2 regions of the Clostridioides sp. LIBA-6622 genome follow, and region 2 is predicted to be linked to the other one. Evidence: riboswitches for the same ligand, from Rfam matches in the RefSeq annotation. Region 2 holds a riboswitch; the other holds the start of a gene.
What was found. A riboswitch is a leader RNA that binds a small molecule or an ion and turns the genes downstream of it on or off. The one in region 2 is predicted to bind thiamine pyrophosphate.

Region 1 (7,769 bases), 270 kb from region 2:
GAATCCTGAAAGAAAGCTGTTTCAACATAAAAAACTTCAATATATGATTGATTTAGCTTACAGTAATTCATGTTATAGGAGGACAATACTTAATTACTTTGGAGAAAACTATATAGAAGATTGTAATAATTGTAGTAACTGTTTAGTAGAAGGTGAAATAGTAGATAAGACTATAGATGCTCAAAAAGTTATTTCATGTGTAGCTAGAATGAAAAGAAGTTATGGTGTTACTACTATTGTAGATGTACTTAGAGGGTCTAAGAATAAAAAAATTTTACAACTTGGATTGAATACCTTATCTACATATAATATTATGAGAGATTATTCTAGTGAAGATTTAAAGAACTTTATAAATACATTGGTCTCCCATGGTTTCTTAGATTTAGTTGAGACTTTAGGTAATGGAAATAGAGGAAGTTTTCCAACAATAAGATTGAATGATATGTCTATGAACGTTTTAAAAGGTCAAGTAAAAGTGGAATTTAAAGAAATCGTAATGACAAAATCATTAGAGATAGAAGATGAGTTATATAGTGCTTTAAGAGAACTTAGACACTCAATAGCAAGTGAAGAAAGAATAGCTCCATATATGGTATTTGGAGATGGAACACTTAGAGCTATGTCTAGTAGTTATCCAGTCAATAAAGAAGAAATGTTAGATATATCTGGAGTAGGGGAAATTAAATATCAAAAATACGGTAGAGATTTTGAAACAGTAATTAAAGAATATGTCGAAAAAAACAACATAAATAAAAAGGATGAAGAAAAAAATGTCGATTTAGAGAATGTTAATAGTGAGTTTCTTGAGGTTAATTCAGACAAAGTTTTATACGAAAAACTATTAAGCATTAGAAGCAAATATGCAACAAAAGAAAAATTACCTCCATATATGATTTTATCCAATAAGGCTTTGAAAGAAATAAGTGGAAGATATCCAATTGATGAAGAACAGTTGAAAGATATTTCAGGTATAGGTGGGGTAAAAATTGAAAAGTATGGAATTAGTGTCTTGGATGAAGTTAAACAATATGTAAAAGAAAATGATATTAATGCTATCTGGGAGAAAAAAGGTAAAAGGAAGCTAATACTAGATGGAGAAAGTAGAAAAAATAATGAAATAGCATTAGATTTATTAAATCAAGGCAAGGATATACAAAGCATCAGCCAAGAACTAGAAGTTTCCTTATCAACTATTATTGGATATGTCCATGATTATGTAAAGGATGGACATAGCATATCATTTGAGTTAGAATTAGAAAATTTTTATAATGAAGATGAAAAACAAATGATTTTAGACGCTTGTGAAAAAGTAGGCTATGATAATTTAAATAACATAAAAAGAAAGCTTCCAGATTCAATAAAGTACGAAAACATAAGAGCTGTGATGCTTGACTCTTATCTTAAAAAACTAAAAAATGATATTATATCAGAGTAATTTTTAACATATTCAAAAATAAAATTTGTATTATTGTGTTGAACTAATATTTTTGCTGTGTTATACTGAATTTGTAAAAATAATGAAAAATTTAGAGCTAGGGGCGCTAGAATTGGCTAGCTGAGAGATAAAGCCGTAACTTACAAACCCTAATAACCTGATCAAGATAATGCTTGCGAAGGGAAGCTTTTAATATAATTTTGTTACATAAATAGATAAATTATTTAATGTTAGGGGAAATTTGTCTAAGTGTATATATGATTATAAGAGTGCTTTCCAAACAAGGAAAAGCACTTTTTTTATTTTCAAAAACTATAACTTTAATCTTGGAGGATTGTAATATGAATTATACAACACAAATGGATGCTGCTAGAAAAGGCATAATAACTAAAGAAATGGAAATCGTTTCTCAAAAAGAGCAAGTAGATGTAAATGAACTAAGAGAATTAATAGCAAATGGACAAGTTGTTATACCTGCTAATAAAAATCATAACTCTTTAAGTGCAGAAGGTGTAGGTAAAAATTTAAGAACAAAAATAAATGTAAATCTAGGAATTTCAAGAGATTGTAAGAATATAGAAAAAGAACTTGAAAAAGTTAAAGTAGCGATAGACATGAAAGCTGAAGCTATAATGGATTTAAGCAACTATGGTAAAACTAGAGAATTTAGAGAAAAAGTAGTTGAAATGTCACCTGCAATGATAGGTTCAGTACCTATGTATGATGCAGTGGGATATTTAGAAAAAGAATTAAAAGATATAACAGAAGAAGAATTTTTAAATGTAATAAAACAGCATGCTATTGATGGAGTGGATTTTATTACTATACATGCAGGTCTTACAAGAAGTGTTTGTCAAAAAATAAAAAATCATGAAAGATTGACTCATATAGTATCTCGTGGAGGTTCTCTATTATTTGCATGGATGGAATTAAATAATAAGGAAAATCCTATTTATACTAATTTTGATAAAATATTGGATATATGTGAGGAATACGATGTTACATTGAGCTTAGGAGATGCTTGTAGACCTGGTTGTATAAAAGATTCTACTGATGGTGTTCAAATTCAGGAGCTTGTAGTACTAGGTGAGCTTACTAAAAGAGCATGGGAGAGAAATGTACAAGTAATGATAGAAGGACCTGGTCATATGGCTATTGATGAAATAGAAGCAAATGTAGTATTAGAAAAAAGATTATGTCATGGAGCACCTTTTTATGTTCTTGGACCATTAGTCACAGATATAGCACCAGGTTATGACCATATAACAAGTGCAATAGGAGGAGCTTTGGCATGTGCTAAAGGAGTAGACTTTTTATGTTATGTAACTCCAGCAGAGCACTTAAGATTACCTAATTTAGATGACATGAAAGAAGGTATAATAGCTGCGAAAATAGCTGCTCATGCAGGAGACATAGCTAAAAATGTTAAAGGTGCTCGTGAATGGGATAATAAGATGAGTAAAGCCAGAGCTGATTTAGATTGGTGTGAGATGTTTAGACTTGCAATAGACCCTGAAAAAGCTAAGAGATATAGAGATGAATCAACTCCTACTCATGAAGATAGCTGTACTATGTGCGGAAAAATGTGTTCAATGAGAACAGTTAAAAAAATATTAAACAATGAGGAACTTAATTTAATATAATTTGTGATTAGAATAAAGTAAATTTAACAAGAGGAGGTGATTTAGTGAAGGTTAATGGTAAAGACATTGAATTTAAAGAAGATTTGACTATAATAGATTTACTAAATAAATATAATTTAAAGAGCGATAGAGTTGTAGTTGAAGTAAATTTAGAAATAATTGAAGAATCTAACTACAGTACATATATATTGAAAGATGAAGACATTATAGAACTTATTAGCTTTATTGGAGGTGGTTAAAATAAAAATATTTGTAAATGAATTATTAACAGATGTTGAAGAGAATACAACTGCCTACAAAGTTAGAGATGGTTACAATCATAAATGTGATGTACTAGTGTTAAATGGATATCCCATTAAAACAGATATTCCCCTTTGTGAGAATGATAAATTAACACTTATACAAAAGGGAGTAAAGCCTTCATTTGATGAGTTGGAAAGCTTGTTGATTGCTAGGCATACTCCAAATATACACAATAAGTTAAAAAAAGGGAAGGTTGCTATATTGGGCTTAGGGGGGCTTGGGTCCAATATAGCTATCTCTTTAGCAAGAATTGGAGTAGGAGAACTTTTACTTATAGACTATGATGTTGTAGAACCATCCAATTTAAATAGACAGCAGTATTTTATAGATGATATTGGAAAATTAAAAACTGATGCTATGATAGAAAATATAAAAAAAATAAATCCTTTTATAAAACTAAAGAAACGAGATGTTTTTTTAAATAAACATAATATGGATGCTATTAAAAATTCAGATTTGATAATTGAAGCCTTTGATGATGCTTCATGTAAGGCACAGGTTTGTAATTATGTACTAATAAATTTAAAAGATAAATATCTAATAGCATCATCAGGTATGGCAGGCTACTATGATTCAAATATAATAACTACTAAGAAGATAAAAGACAAGTTTTATATATGTGGTGATTTTGTAAATGAAGCTAAAATTGGTGAAGGTCTAATGGCTCCAAGGGTAGCTATCTGTGCAAATCACATGGCAAATTTGGCAACACAAATACTTATAGATATGTAAAGACTAAAATTAAATGATAAAAAGATTGAATATTAAAAAAATTATATATGGAGGGAAATAATATGGATAAATTGGTACTTGGTGGACATGAATTTAATAGCAGATTGTTGGTGGGGACAGGCAAATATGGTTCAAATAATATATTGCCTGAAGTAATAAAAGAAAGTGGCAGCGAGATAATAACAATGGCACTTAGAAGAGTGGATTTAGATAATAAACAAGAAAATATATTAACATATATTCCAAAAGAAATGACAATACTTCCAAATACATCAGGAGCCACTAATGCAGAAGAAGCAGTAAGAATAGCTAGAATATCTAGAAAAATGGGTTGTGGAGATTTTATAAAAATAGAAGTAATATCAGATACTAGATATTTACTTCCTGATAATGAAGAAACTATAAAAGCGACAAAGATACTTGCAGATGAAGGATTTATAGTTCTTCCATATATGACACCAGACCTTTATGCTGGAAGAAGACTTATAGAAGCTAATGCAGCAGCAGTTATGCCTCTTGGAGCTCCAATTGGTTCAAATAGAGGTCTTCAAATGAAAGAAATGATAAGAATAATGATAGATGAATTAGATATACCAATAATAGTGGATGCAGGTATTGGTAAACCATCTCAAGCTATGGAAGCTATGGAAATGGGAGCCGATGCTGTACTTGTTAACACTGCAATAGCTTCAGCAGGAAATCCTGTAAAGATGGCTAGAGCATTCAAACTAGCTGTAGAGGGTGGAAGAGAAGCATATCTCGCAAAAACAGGAAGTGTATCAGAATTTGCAAATGCATCTTCTCCTTTAACAGGTTTTTTAGGCAATTTATAGAAAGTGGTGATTGGTGATGAGTTTTTATGATGTAATAGAAAAATATAGAGATTTTGATTTTGATGGATATTTAAATAATGTTACTGATAATGATGTTTTAAGAAGTCTATCAAAGGACAAGCTTGAAGATTTTGATATATTAAATTTGCTTTCTAAAACGGCTGTAAAACATTTAGAAGCGATGGCACAGAGAGCACACAAATTAAGCGTTCAATATTTTGGAAAAACAGTATGTTTATATACACCAATGTATATAGCAAATTACTGTGTTAATCAATGTGTTTACTGTAGTTATAATATAAAAAGTGGAATAAAAAGAAAAAAATTAACTATGGATGAAATTAGAGAAGAGGGAAATGTAATTTCAAGAGAAGGTTTTAAACATTTACTTGTTTTGACTGGAGAAAGTAGTTTTCATTCAAGTGTGGAATATATAGGCGAAGCTATAGAAATACTAAGAGAGAAATTTCCATCTATAGGTATAGAAGTCTATCCAATGGAAGTAGAAGAATATAAGTATATTGTAGATAAAGGTGTTGAAGGTTTAACAGTATATCAGGAAACTTATGACGAGGAAATATACAAAAAAGTGCATGTAAAAGGTCCAAAAGCAAATTATAAATTTAGGTTAGATGCTCCTGAAAGAGGGGCGAAAGCAGGGATGAGAACTTTATCAATAGGTGCACTTTTAGGGCTGAATGATTTTAGAAAAGAAACTTTTTTTACAATATTGCATGGGAAATATTTAAAAACAAAATATCCTCATATTGAGCTTTCATATTCAACACCAAGAATGAGACCTTTTAAAGGTTGTTTTGAAGAATTAGTAGATATAAGTGATACTGATTTGGTTCAAGCTATGATATGTATGAGATTGTTTGACCCACATGCGGCAATAAATATATCAACTAGGGAAAATTTGGAAATGAGAAGTCATATAATACCTTTAGGAGTAACTAAATTGAGTGCAGGTGTATCCACTGATGTAGGAGGACATTCTCAGGACGAGCATGATACTGCTCAATTTAAGATAAATGATGAGAGCACTGTTGCAGATGTAGAGAAGATGTTAAACTCAATTGGATATCAACATGTATTTAAAGATTGGGAAAGATTTTAGATGTATTTGATAACAAATAGAAAATTATTATGTAGTGAAGAAAAGTATTTAGATGTTATTAAAGAGTCTATATTGAGTGGTATAAAAAACATTATAATAAGAGAAAAAGATTTAGAATATGAAGAACTAAATAAATTATATATGAAAATAAAAACCAAAATCAATTGTATAGATTTTCAAGAACAAATATCGAATGAAAGATTTAAGATTAATACAAATCAGAAAGAAAGTAGTAATAAACTTAATGTTAACTTTATAATAAATAGTAATATTGAATTTTTTGAAAAAACAGATTGCCAAGGGATTCATCTTCCTTTTAGAGTATTCTTGGATTTACTTGAAAATAATTACAGTTTTAATAAAGAGAAGGTATTAGGATTATCTTTGCATCAGATAGAAGAAGTAGAATATTTAGAAAAATTGATAAGAAATAAAAATATAAAAATAGATTACATAACCTTATCACATATATATGAAACTAAGTGTAAAGAAGGTTTATATCCAAAAGGGATTGAACTTTTAAAAGAAGCCAAGAAGATTACTGATATTAAGATAGTTGCACTAGGAGGAATTTTACCATCTAATGTCAAAGAAACATTAAAATATTGTGATGATTTTGCTGTAATGTCAACTATAATGAAATCTAAAGATATTAAAAAAACAATCTCAAATTATAATGAAAAAGTTGAATTATTAAAATAGTATATGGAATCCTTAATTAAAAAAATAAAAAAGTTATCTTTTAAAATTTAAAAGATAACTTTTTTATTTTATATCTTTGCTAATAAAAAATTGTAAAAAGGGAAAACTTTAGTCAGAGAGATTAAACAATATCCTAAAAGATTTAAAATTTAGTAAAGTATGGAGGACATTATAATGACTGACAGTAAAAAGAAACGATTTATTATACCACACACTTTTACAATAATATTTTTACTAATAGTCTTAATGGCAATATTAACTTGGATAGTACCAAGTGGTGAATTTAGTAGAGAAGATGTAGAAGGCAGAATGGTAGTTGTACCAGGAACTTACCAAAGTGTAGAAAGTAATCCTCAAGGGTTTGCAGATGTTTTTAAAGCACCGATAGAAGGTTTTATTGATTCAGCAGAAGTTGTAGGATTTGTCTTAATAGTTGGAGGTGCTTTTGGTATTGTAAATAGAACTGGGGCTATAGAAGCAGGAATAGCATCAGTTATATCTAAGTTTAAAGGAAAAGAACTTCTTATAATTCCAATATCAATGATTTTATTTGGTCTTGGAGGTACTACATTTGGGATGGCAGAAGAGACATTACCATTTTATATGATATTTGTTCCGCTTATGACATCCTTGGGATATGATTCTCTAACCGCCATAGCAATTGTGTTTATAGGAGCAGCAGCAGGAGCTGCAGCTTCAACAATAAATCCATTCTCGGTTGGTATTGCACAGGCATTGGCTCAACTTGCTCCAGGTTCAGGAGTAGCATATAGAGTAGTTATTTTTATAGCTTATATATTAATAAGTATAGCATTTGTCATGTATTATGCTAAGAAAGTTAAAGAAAATCCTGAAAGTTCAATAGTATATGAAATAGATAAAAATAATAAGTCAATACTTAATCAAACTTCAACAGAAATAAAAGAATTTACTTTTAAAGAAGTATCTGTTCTTGCTATCTTTGGAATAGGTATGGCAATAATGATTTGGGGTGTCTTAAG
Region 2 (7,769 bases):
GTCTTAGCTACTTTTTGTATTCTATCTATATTTTTATATATAGTATCTCTTATACCTACAAATATCTCGTATTCCAGAGACTTGATTTTCTCTTCAGCATGTAATATTTTTTCTTCTATTTCCTTTAATTCTGGAGTTATATATCTTTCTGCATTACTAAGTGTCTGTTTTCTTATATATGTCTCATCTAGTTTTGCCTGTTTAAAGTTAGCTTTTGTTATTTCTATATAGTAACCAAAAACTTTATTAAAACCTATTTTTAACGATTTAACTCCTGTTTTTTCTCTTTCCCTGTTTTCTATTTCTTTTACAAGAAAAGCTCCATTTTTAGAAATATCTCTCAATTCTTTAAGCTCATCACTAAAATCGGATTTAATTATATTTCCATCTTTTATAGTTATTGTAGGTTCTTCTAAAATAGATTCATCTATTAAATTGTATATATCATCCAATTTATCCATTTCTGAAACATACTCTTTTAGTATTGTCGCATTTGATAAATCTATTGTGTCTTTTAAATTTGGTAATTTCTCTATTGAATTTTTTAAGTGAATTAATTCTTTTGGTGTTACTCTTTCAAATGCTATCTTTCCACATATTCTTTCTATATCGTATATGTTTTTAAGTATATCATTTAAATCTTCTCTTAATATAAAGTCATCTTTTATCTCTTCTATTACGTCCAATCTATTTTCAATTTTAGATTTATTTATCAAAGGTTCTTCAACATATTTTCTTAAAAGTCTACCTCCCATTGCTGTAGAAGTTTTATCAAGAACATGCAATAATGAACCTTTCTTCTTGTTACCTCTTATAGTTTGAGTAAGTTCTAAATTAGTCCTAGTAAACATATCTAAAACCATATATTCTGATGAATTGTATATATTTATATTATTTATATTAGATGTTATTTGTTTTTGAGTGTTATATATATAATTCAGAAGAATTGATAAGCTTGACTTTATAAGACCTTTATCATCAAACTTTAATTTTTGTAGATAAACCTCTGGAAAATATTCTCTTAATATGTTTATATCCAAATAGTTATCACTAAAACTTTCATTTATGTATATGTTACTTACAGTAGCTATATCTCTAAGCTTTTCTATAAAGTCTAAATCATTTATAATTATTTCTGTTGGATGGATTTTTGCAATCTCTTCAATTACTTTATCTTCATTTAAACATGTTGCATTAGTTTCTCCTGTACTTATATCAACATAAGTTAATCCTATATTAGAACCATCCTTATATAGAGATAATAAATAATTATTCTTTTTGTTTTCAAGTAAGTTTCCATCTAAAACGGTTCCAGGAGTGATTACTCTTATAACCTCTCTTCTAACAATCCCTTTTGCAGTGGATGGGTCTTCCATTTGTTCACCTATTGCTACTTTATATCCATTTTCAACTAATTTCGATATATATGAATTGGCTGAGTGGAAAGGTACACCACACATAGGAGCACGTTCTTCTAAACCACAAGCTTTTCCTGTCAATGCTATTTCAAGAGCTTTTGAAGCTACTAATGCATCTTCAAAAAACATTTCATAAAAATCTCCCAATCTAAAAAACAGTATACAATCTTTATATCTATTTTTCACTTCAAGATATTGCTTCATCATAGGAGTTAATTTATTCATATCTATTTGCATTATCAAACCTCCTTCTTTTCTAATTAAATATTATATCATAGTAGATGATTATTATTAACATAATATATAAAATTTTGACGTATAACTAAAAAACAATCCAAAATGTATAATTACATTTTGGATTGTTAAGTTTAATATTTTTTAAATAAAACATATATAGAACTTTTACAGCAAAGATATTATTTCTTTCTTAAGTTTAATGACATTTTCAAGGTTATCTTCATTTAATTTTTTATTATCAATAATAAATTCTTTTTTTATTACTGATGGCTTTTTTGAAATAACATAAATTCTATTTGACAACATTATAGCTTCATCAATATCATGGGTTATAAGAAGTATTGTTGAATTCACCTTTTTCTTAACATCTAAAAGCCATTTTTGCATAGATGTCTTAGTCAATGAGTCAAGTGCTCCAAAAGGCTCATCTAAAAGCATTATGTCATTAGAATTTACAAAGGTTCTCAGGAAATTTGCTCTCTGTCTCATTCCTCCAGAAAGTTCAGACGGATATTTATTTTCATATCCATTTAAACCAAAAACCTCAAAATAATGTTTTACCATTTCCCTTGCTTTACTCTTTTTTTCTTTTTTTAAGACTAGTGGTAGTGACACATTATCTATTATAGTTTTATATGGTAAAAGTAAGTCTTTTTGATACATGTAACTGTATTTCCCATTTATATCTACATTACCACTATTATAATCTGTAAGTTTAGTTATAATATTAAATATAGTACTTTTTCCACATCCACTTGGACCTAATATAGAAACAAATTCACCTTCATATACATCAATGCTTATATCTTTTAAAACTTCAACTTCTTTATATGTTTTTGATACATTTTCTATAGATACTTTTATTTTTTTATTGTGGTAAGAATTCATTTGTGTAAGCATCACTTGCCTTCATATCCTTATCTATTAATTTATATTCTTTTAAGAATGATGTGTAGTTATTCCATACACTGTCTTTCATTTCTCCCCATCTAGGTGCATCATCTTTATATTTACTTGCTAGATATTCTTGACTCTTTAGTGCTAATTTTTCATCTACTTCAGGTGCATGCTTTACTAATATTTTTGCTGCATCTTCTGGATTTTTAATTGCATATTCATAACCTTTTGTTGTAGCTTTTAAGAATTTCTTAGCTAATTCTGGATTATCTTTAAGTACAGTTTCATTAGAAATTATAAGTGGTGTATAATAATCTAATCTCTCATCTAAATCTTTTACTGGTATAAAGTTTAAATCATAGTCAATTAAGCTTGCCTTAACTGCATCCCAGCCTTCAAATATCCATGCAAAATCTACAGTTTTCATAGCTGCAAAGAAATCATCTTGACCAGTATTAACTATTTTTAACTTATTAAAATCGGCTCCATTTTTCTTCATAACTGCTTTAAACACAGCTTCTTCTGATGGAGAACCCCAACCACCATAAGTTTTTCCTTCAAAATCTTTAGCTGTAGTTATATTTTTTTCTTTTGGTGATGCAAACCCAGAAGTATTATGTTGTATAACAGCTGCTACAGCTTTTATTGGAAGTGGGTCTTCACTAGTCTTTGCATAGGTAACTTGTTCTTGATAACTTATACCAAAGTCAGCTTTACCTGTTGCAACTAAAGTCTCAGCTCCACTTTCAGGAGGTTGTACTATTTCTACATCTAAACCTTCTTCTTTATAATAACCTTTATCAAGTGCTACAAATAATCCAGTATGATTTGTATTTGGTGTCCAATCAAGTACCATAGTCACTTTTTTAGAAGAATCATCTTTAGCATTATTTTTATCCTTATTATTATTTGAAGAACATCCAGTTATTGTTGCTAGTGTAAAGACACTTGCTAAACCTAATATTCCTAATTTTTTAAAATTCATAATATCCTCCCTCAAATACATTTAATCTGCTAATCTATGTCTTATAACAATTTTTTTTATTGCTTGTACAACGCCTACAAATATCAAACTAAATATAACTACCAATATAGTAGATGCAAATACTTTATCAAGAGCATATGCACTTTTTGACCTTAGCATATAAACACCAAGACCTTTAGTTCCACCTAACCACTCTGCAACAGTTGCTGCCATTACAGCATAAGTTGCAGATATTTTTAGACCAGAAAAAAATTTATCCATTGCCATAGGAAATTTAAGATGAATAAATGTATTAATTTTGTTTGAATTCATAGTCTTAAATAAATTTAAATAGTCTTTATCAATATTCTCAATTCCATCCACAAAACTTATTAATATAGGAAAAAAACAAGTAAGTGTTACCATCAATATTTTTGGCATTGTTCCAAAGCCAAACCATATCATAAAAAGTGGAGCTATAATTATTGTAGGTATCATTTGAGTGACCAACATAATAGGATAAAGACATTTTTTTATTATCAACACAAAATCCATCAATACACCAATTGTTAATGATATTATAATTGCAACTATAAAACCAAGTATTGCCTCTCCTATAGTAACTATAGCATGCATGGATAAATTTTGAGAGTCTTTAAAAAATACATTAAGTATATCTACTGGCGTGGGTAGTATATACTGCGGAACTTTTAAAACTTCTACCACAGATTGCCAAAGAATAAGTATAAACAAAAATGTTGCTATTGGATATATACTATCTTTAACTTTATCTATGATTTCTAAGTTTTTCATCTATAGTCAAGCCTCCAGCTTTTTCATCCACTCTAGCTACTGTTATAACTCTTTCACATCCAAGATTAAAAGGGATTTTATGTACTTTCTTCAATAATTCAAAAACTTCATCAAAATCACCTTCAACAGTCGTGCTCATCGCACCTATTTCACATTTAAGACCGCTTTTTTCAATTTCAGCAATACAAGCATCTACTACTTTGTACATTTCTTCTTCACCTTTATAAGGTCTTAGTGGCATTACTGCTATGTCTGCAATTACCATTTAAATCACTCCTTTAAAAATAATTAATACCTACTAGGTATATTTTGTTTTTTATTAAAAATTTTATTTCCAAAAAGATACTATATTTGAATAAAATAAAAGTCCTATCCACAATAGGATAAGACTTATTTTCATCTTTACTGGTCTCCCTACACTGGCATTATCCAAACAGGTTCAAAGGGTCGAGATAAAATCTCCTCTCAGCACATTAGCTCCCCGAAATATATTATATCTTTTCTACTTGATTATACTACACTTATCATATTTTAACAAATTTTTTATTCATATTATATATTTTGTACATTTTAAAATCTATAATACCAAAATAATATTTTTTTAGAAATTATATTTACACTATACATACTCATCATAAATTATTAGAATTTGATTAAGATTTAAAGTTTATCTACAAAAATATACTATTCTAAGAAACTTTTTTTATTTTATTAACTGTTTAACTTTGTTTAGTTTTACTTTCCTTCCTCAAATTAATTCAATTTAAATTAATAATAAAAAGCTATTACTATGATTTGCATATATAAGCTATATAATATAATTATTTTACCTAATTTATTTTTGAAAAACAAATTATTTTTTTTAATTTTTAAATTTTTTAATATCTACCTTGAAAAATCAAACGTTTTCCTATATGATTGTAATTGTAGAATAAAACTAAATAGGCAAAACTAGAGAAATTTAGTGACGCAAAGCTATAGGGACTAAGACTTATAAAACAAGTTATGTCAGCCAGTTGCCAAAAAGATATTTTCTTTTTGTTTTTATGAAAGTTTTTTAGGGGGATAAATGATATATGTTTATAGATAAGATGGATAGATGTACACATATACTAACTGCATATATATGTAGTTCATACGATTACTGCAATTTTATAGATACACAATTAAATGACTTTATACTAGAATATGGAGAGAACGTGGTAGAATCTTGTTTGCATCAAGTGATGGTATTGGTAAGCAGATATAATTAAAGAAATTTTATTTTCTAGAAAACCCTTTTTAGTTTTATCTACGTTTTATAATGCATTAAAAAAACTAATTAAAGTAGGCTTTATTGTCTACTTTTTATGAAGTAAACAGTTGAGTTTATCTCATATACTGTTTACCCCAATTACATAATTCTAATAATATAGATTCCAATGATTTCCCACGTTTAGTAGCCAAATATTCGACTTTTGGAGGAATAGTAGGATAAGAAACCCTCTTAATAAGCCCATCTCTTTCAAGATGCTTTAATTCTTGTGACAGTATCTTATGACTTATATGAACAACTTCTTTTTTTAATTGACTGTAACGTATTGCCTCTTGTTTTAAAATATGCCATAGAATAATTGCCCTCCATTTACTTCCTATCACAGTCATGGTAAAACCAATTGAACAATTAAAATCTTTTTGTCTTTCTTCAATATTTGGAAATTCTTCAAAATTATTATCTATATTCATCCCAATCCTCTCTTTCAAAATGGTAAGTAGCTAACTAAAAAGTACATTCTTGTTTAACATATTAATTCGTAATATAATTTTGATTGTAGCATAGAGCCTTACATAATACTACTTTTTTAGATGTATATGTTTAAATTCTAATATAGACATATACTATCTTATTAATTTTATTTAAACAGATGATAGTAGGTAATAATCCATCTCAAGTTTTCTATGTACACAAACTATTCTAATATTTAGAAAGGATTATATAATATGGATAAAATATTTCATCTTTATCAAGTTGACTCATTTACAAAAGAAAAATTTACAGGTAATCCAGCTGGTGTAATTACAAATGCTGATGGCTTATCTGAATCACAAATGCAAAAAATAGCAAGAGAATTAAATAATTCAGAAACTGCTTTTATTTTCAATAAATTTGTTAAAAGTCATCAAGAAAATTATGATGTACATATCAGATTTTTTACACCAACTAATGAGGTTCCTATATGTGGTCATGCTACTATTGCTGCTCACTATGCTAGAGCAGTAGAAAATCAAATCCATAACACAACAGTATTTCAAAAAACTGGTGCTGGAATATTACCAGTTGATATTATTAAAAAAGGTAATGATTATGAAATAATTATGACACAAGGAAAAATTGAAGTATCTCCACCATTACAACAAACCTATCAAGAAAGATTACTTCATGCATTTGGTATTTCAAAGGAAGATATTCGTACAGACTGTCCTATTGCCATAGCATCTACAGGACATTCAAAAGTTATGATTGGAATAAAAGAATTATCAGCATTAAATAACTTATCTCCAAATTTAAATGAGTTATCGAAAATAAGTCAAGAAATAAAATGTAATGGATATTATATTTTTACATTACATAATAAAGAAAATCTACAGGTTAATGGAAGGATGTTTGCTCCTGCAATTGGTATTTCAGAAGACCCTGTTACAGGAAATGCTAATGGTCCTTTAGGTGCATATCTTGTACATTATAAAGTAATACCTATACCTGACACAGAGTTTATATTTGAAGCAATACAAGGAGAAACAATAAAACGCAAAGGCAAGATGTTAGTAAAAGTAATTATTTCAGATAATAAGCCAGTTGAAGTAAAAATAATTGGGAAAGCTATAATTGCATTCTCAACAAATATAGAAATTGAATTATAGTTTTTTTCTAAATAAAATTCCAAACTTTTTAATTCTAATTAATAATAAATTGATAACAAACTAATTTATATACAATCAAATTAATTTTTTTATTATTTGTTAATATATATTTATCATTATATTATATAATAATATAGATAGTTACTATATCTTAAATTAGATAAATCATAATTATATATTATTGTTAAAACTCAATTATATAATTTTTAATAATATTATTTTAGGAGGAAAAAATGATAAACGATATTAAAAATAAGTTCAAAGATTACAAGCCATATATAAATGGATATAAAAATATGAAAAGAGCATCTGTTCTAATTCCAATAGTAGAAATAAATAACATACATCATATATTATTTGAAGTTCGCTCAAAGAATTTAAAACATCAACCTAATGAGATTTCTTTTCCAGGTGGCAAGATAGAATCCAACGAAACTCCATATGATGCTGCTATCAGAGAAACTTGTGAAGAATTAGGTACTTTTAATGACAATATAGAAATCATAGCAAGTCTGGACCTACTTATAACACCTGTAAAA

Region 1: another riboswitch for thiamine pyrophosphate. It lies ahead of thiC (phosphomethylpyrimidine synthase ThiC); the one in region 2 lies ahead of ACTG47_RS10310 (MTH1187 family thiamine-binding protein).

What each region holds. Positions count from the first base shown of each region.
Region 1 is NZ_CP196998.1:1,863,584-1,871,352, forward strand. It holds gene recQ (DNA helicase RecQ) at 1-1,435, shown strand, start outside; TPP riboswitch at 1,525-1,636, shown strand; gene thiC (phosphomethylpyrimidine synthase ThiC) at 1,777-3,078, shown strand; gene thiS (sulfur carrier protein ThiS) at 3,123-3,317, shown strand; gene thiF (thiamine biosynthesis protein ThiF) at 3,310-4,113, shown strand; gene ACTG47_RS09035 (thiazole synthase) at 4,176-4,946, shown strand; gene thiH (2-iminoacetate synthase ThiH) at 4,963-6,066, shown strand; gene ACTG47_RS09045 (thiamine phosphate synthase) at 6,067-6,768, shown strand; gene ACTG47_RS09050 (YfcC family protein) at 6,943-7,769, shown strand, end outside.
Region 2 is NZ_CP196998.1:2,128,735-2,136,503, forward strand. It holds gene mutS (DNA mismatch repair protein MutS) at 1-1,655, opposite strand, end outside; gene ACTG47_RS10295 (ABC transporter ATP-binding protein) at 1,821-2,555, opposite strand; gene ACTG47_RS10300 (ABC transporter substrate-binding protein) at 2,524-3,537, opposite strand; gene ACTG47_RS10305 (ABC transporter permease) at 3,559-4,329, opposite strand; gene ACTG47_RS10310 (MTH1187 family thiamine-binding protein) at 4,304-4,594, opposite strand; TPP riboswitch at 4,724-4,823, opposite strand; cyclic di-GMP riboswitch class I at 5,264-5,353, shown strand; gene ACTG47_RS10315 (hypothetical protein) at 5,406-5,582, shown strand; gene ACTG47_RS10320 (winged helix-turn-helix transcriptional regulator) at 5,698-6,054, opposite strand; gene ACTG47_RS10325 (PhzF family isomerase) at 6,310-7,230, shown strand; gene ACTG47_RS10330 (NUDIX hydrolase) at 7,464-7,769, shown strand, end outside.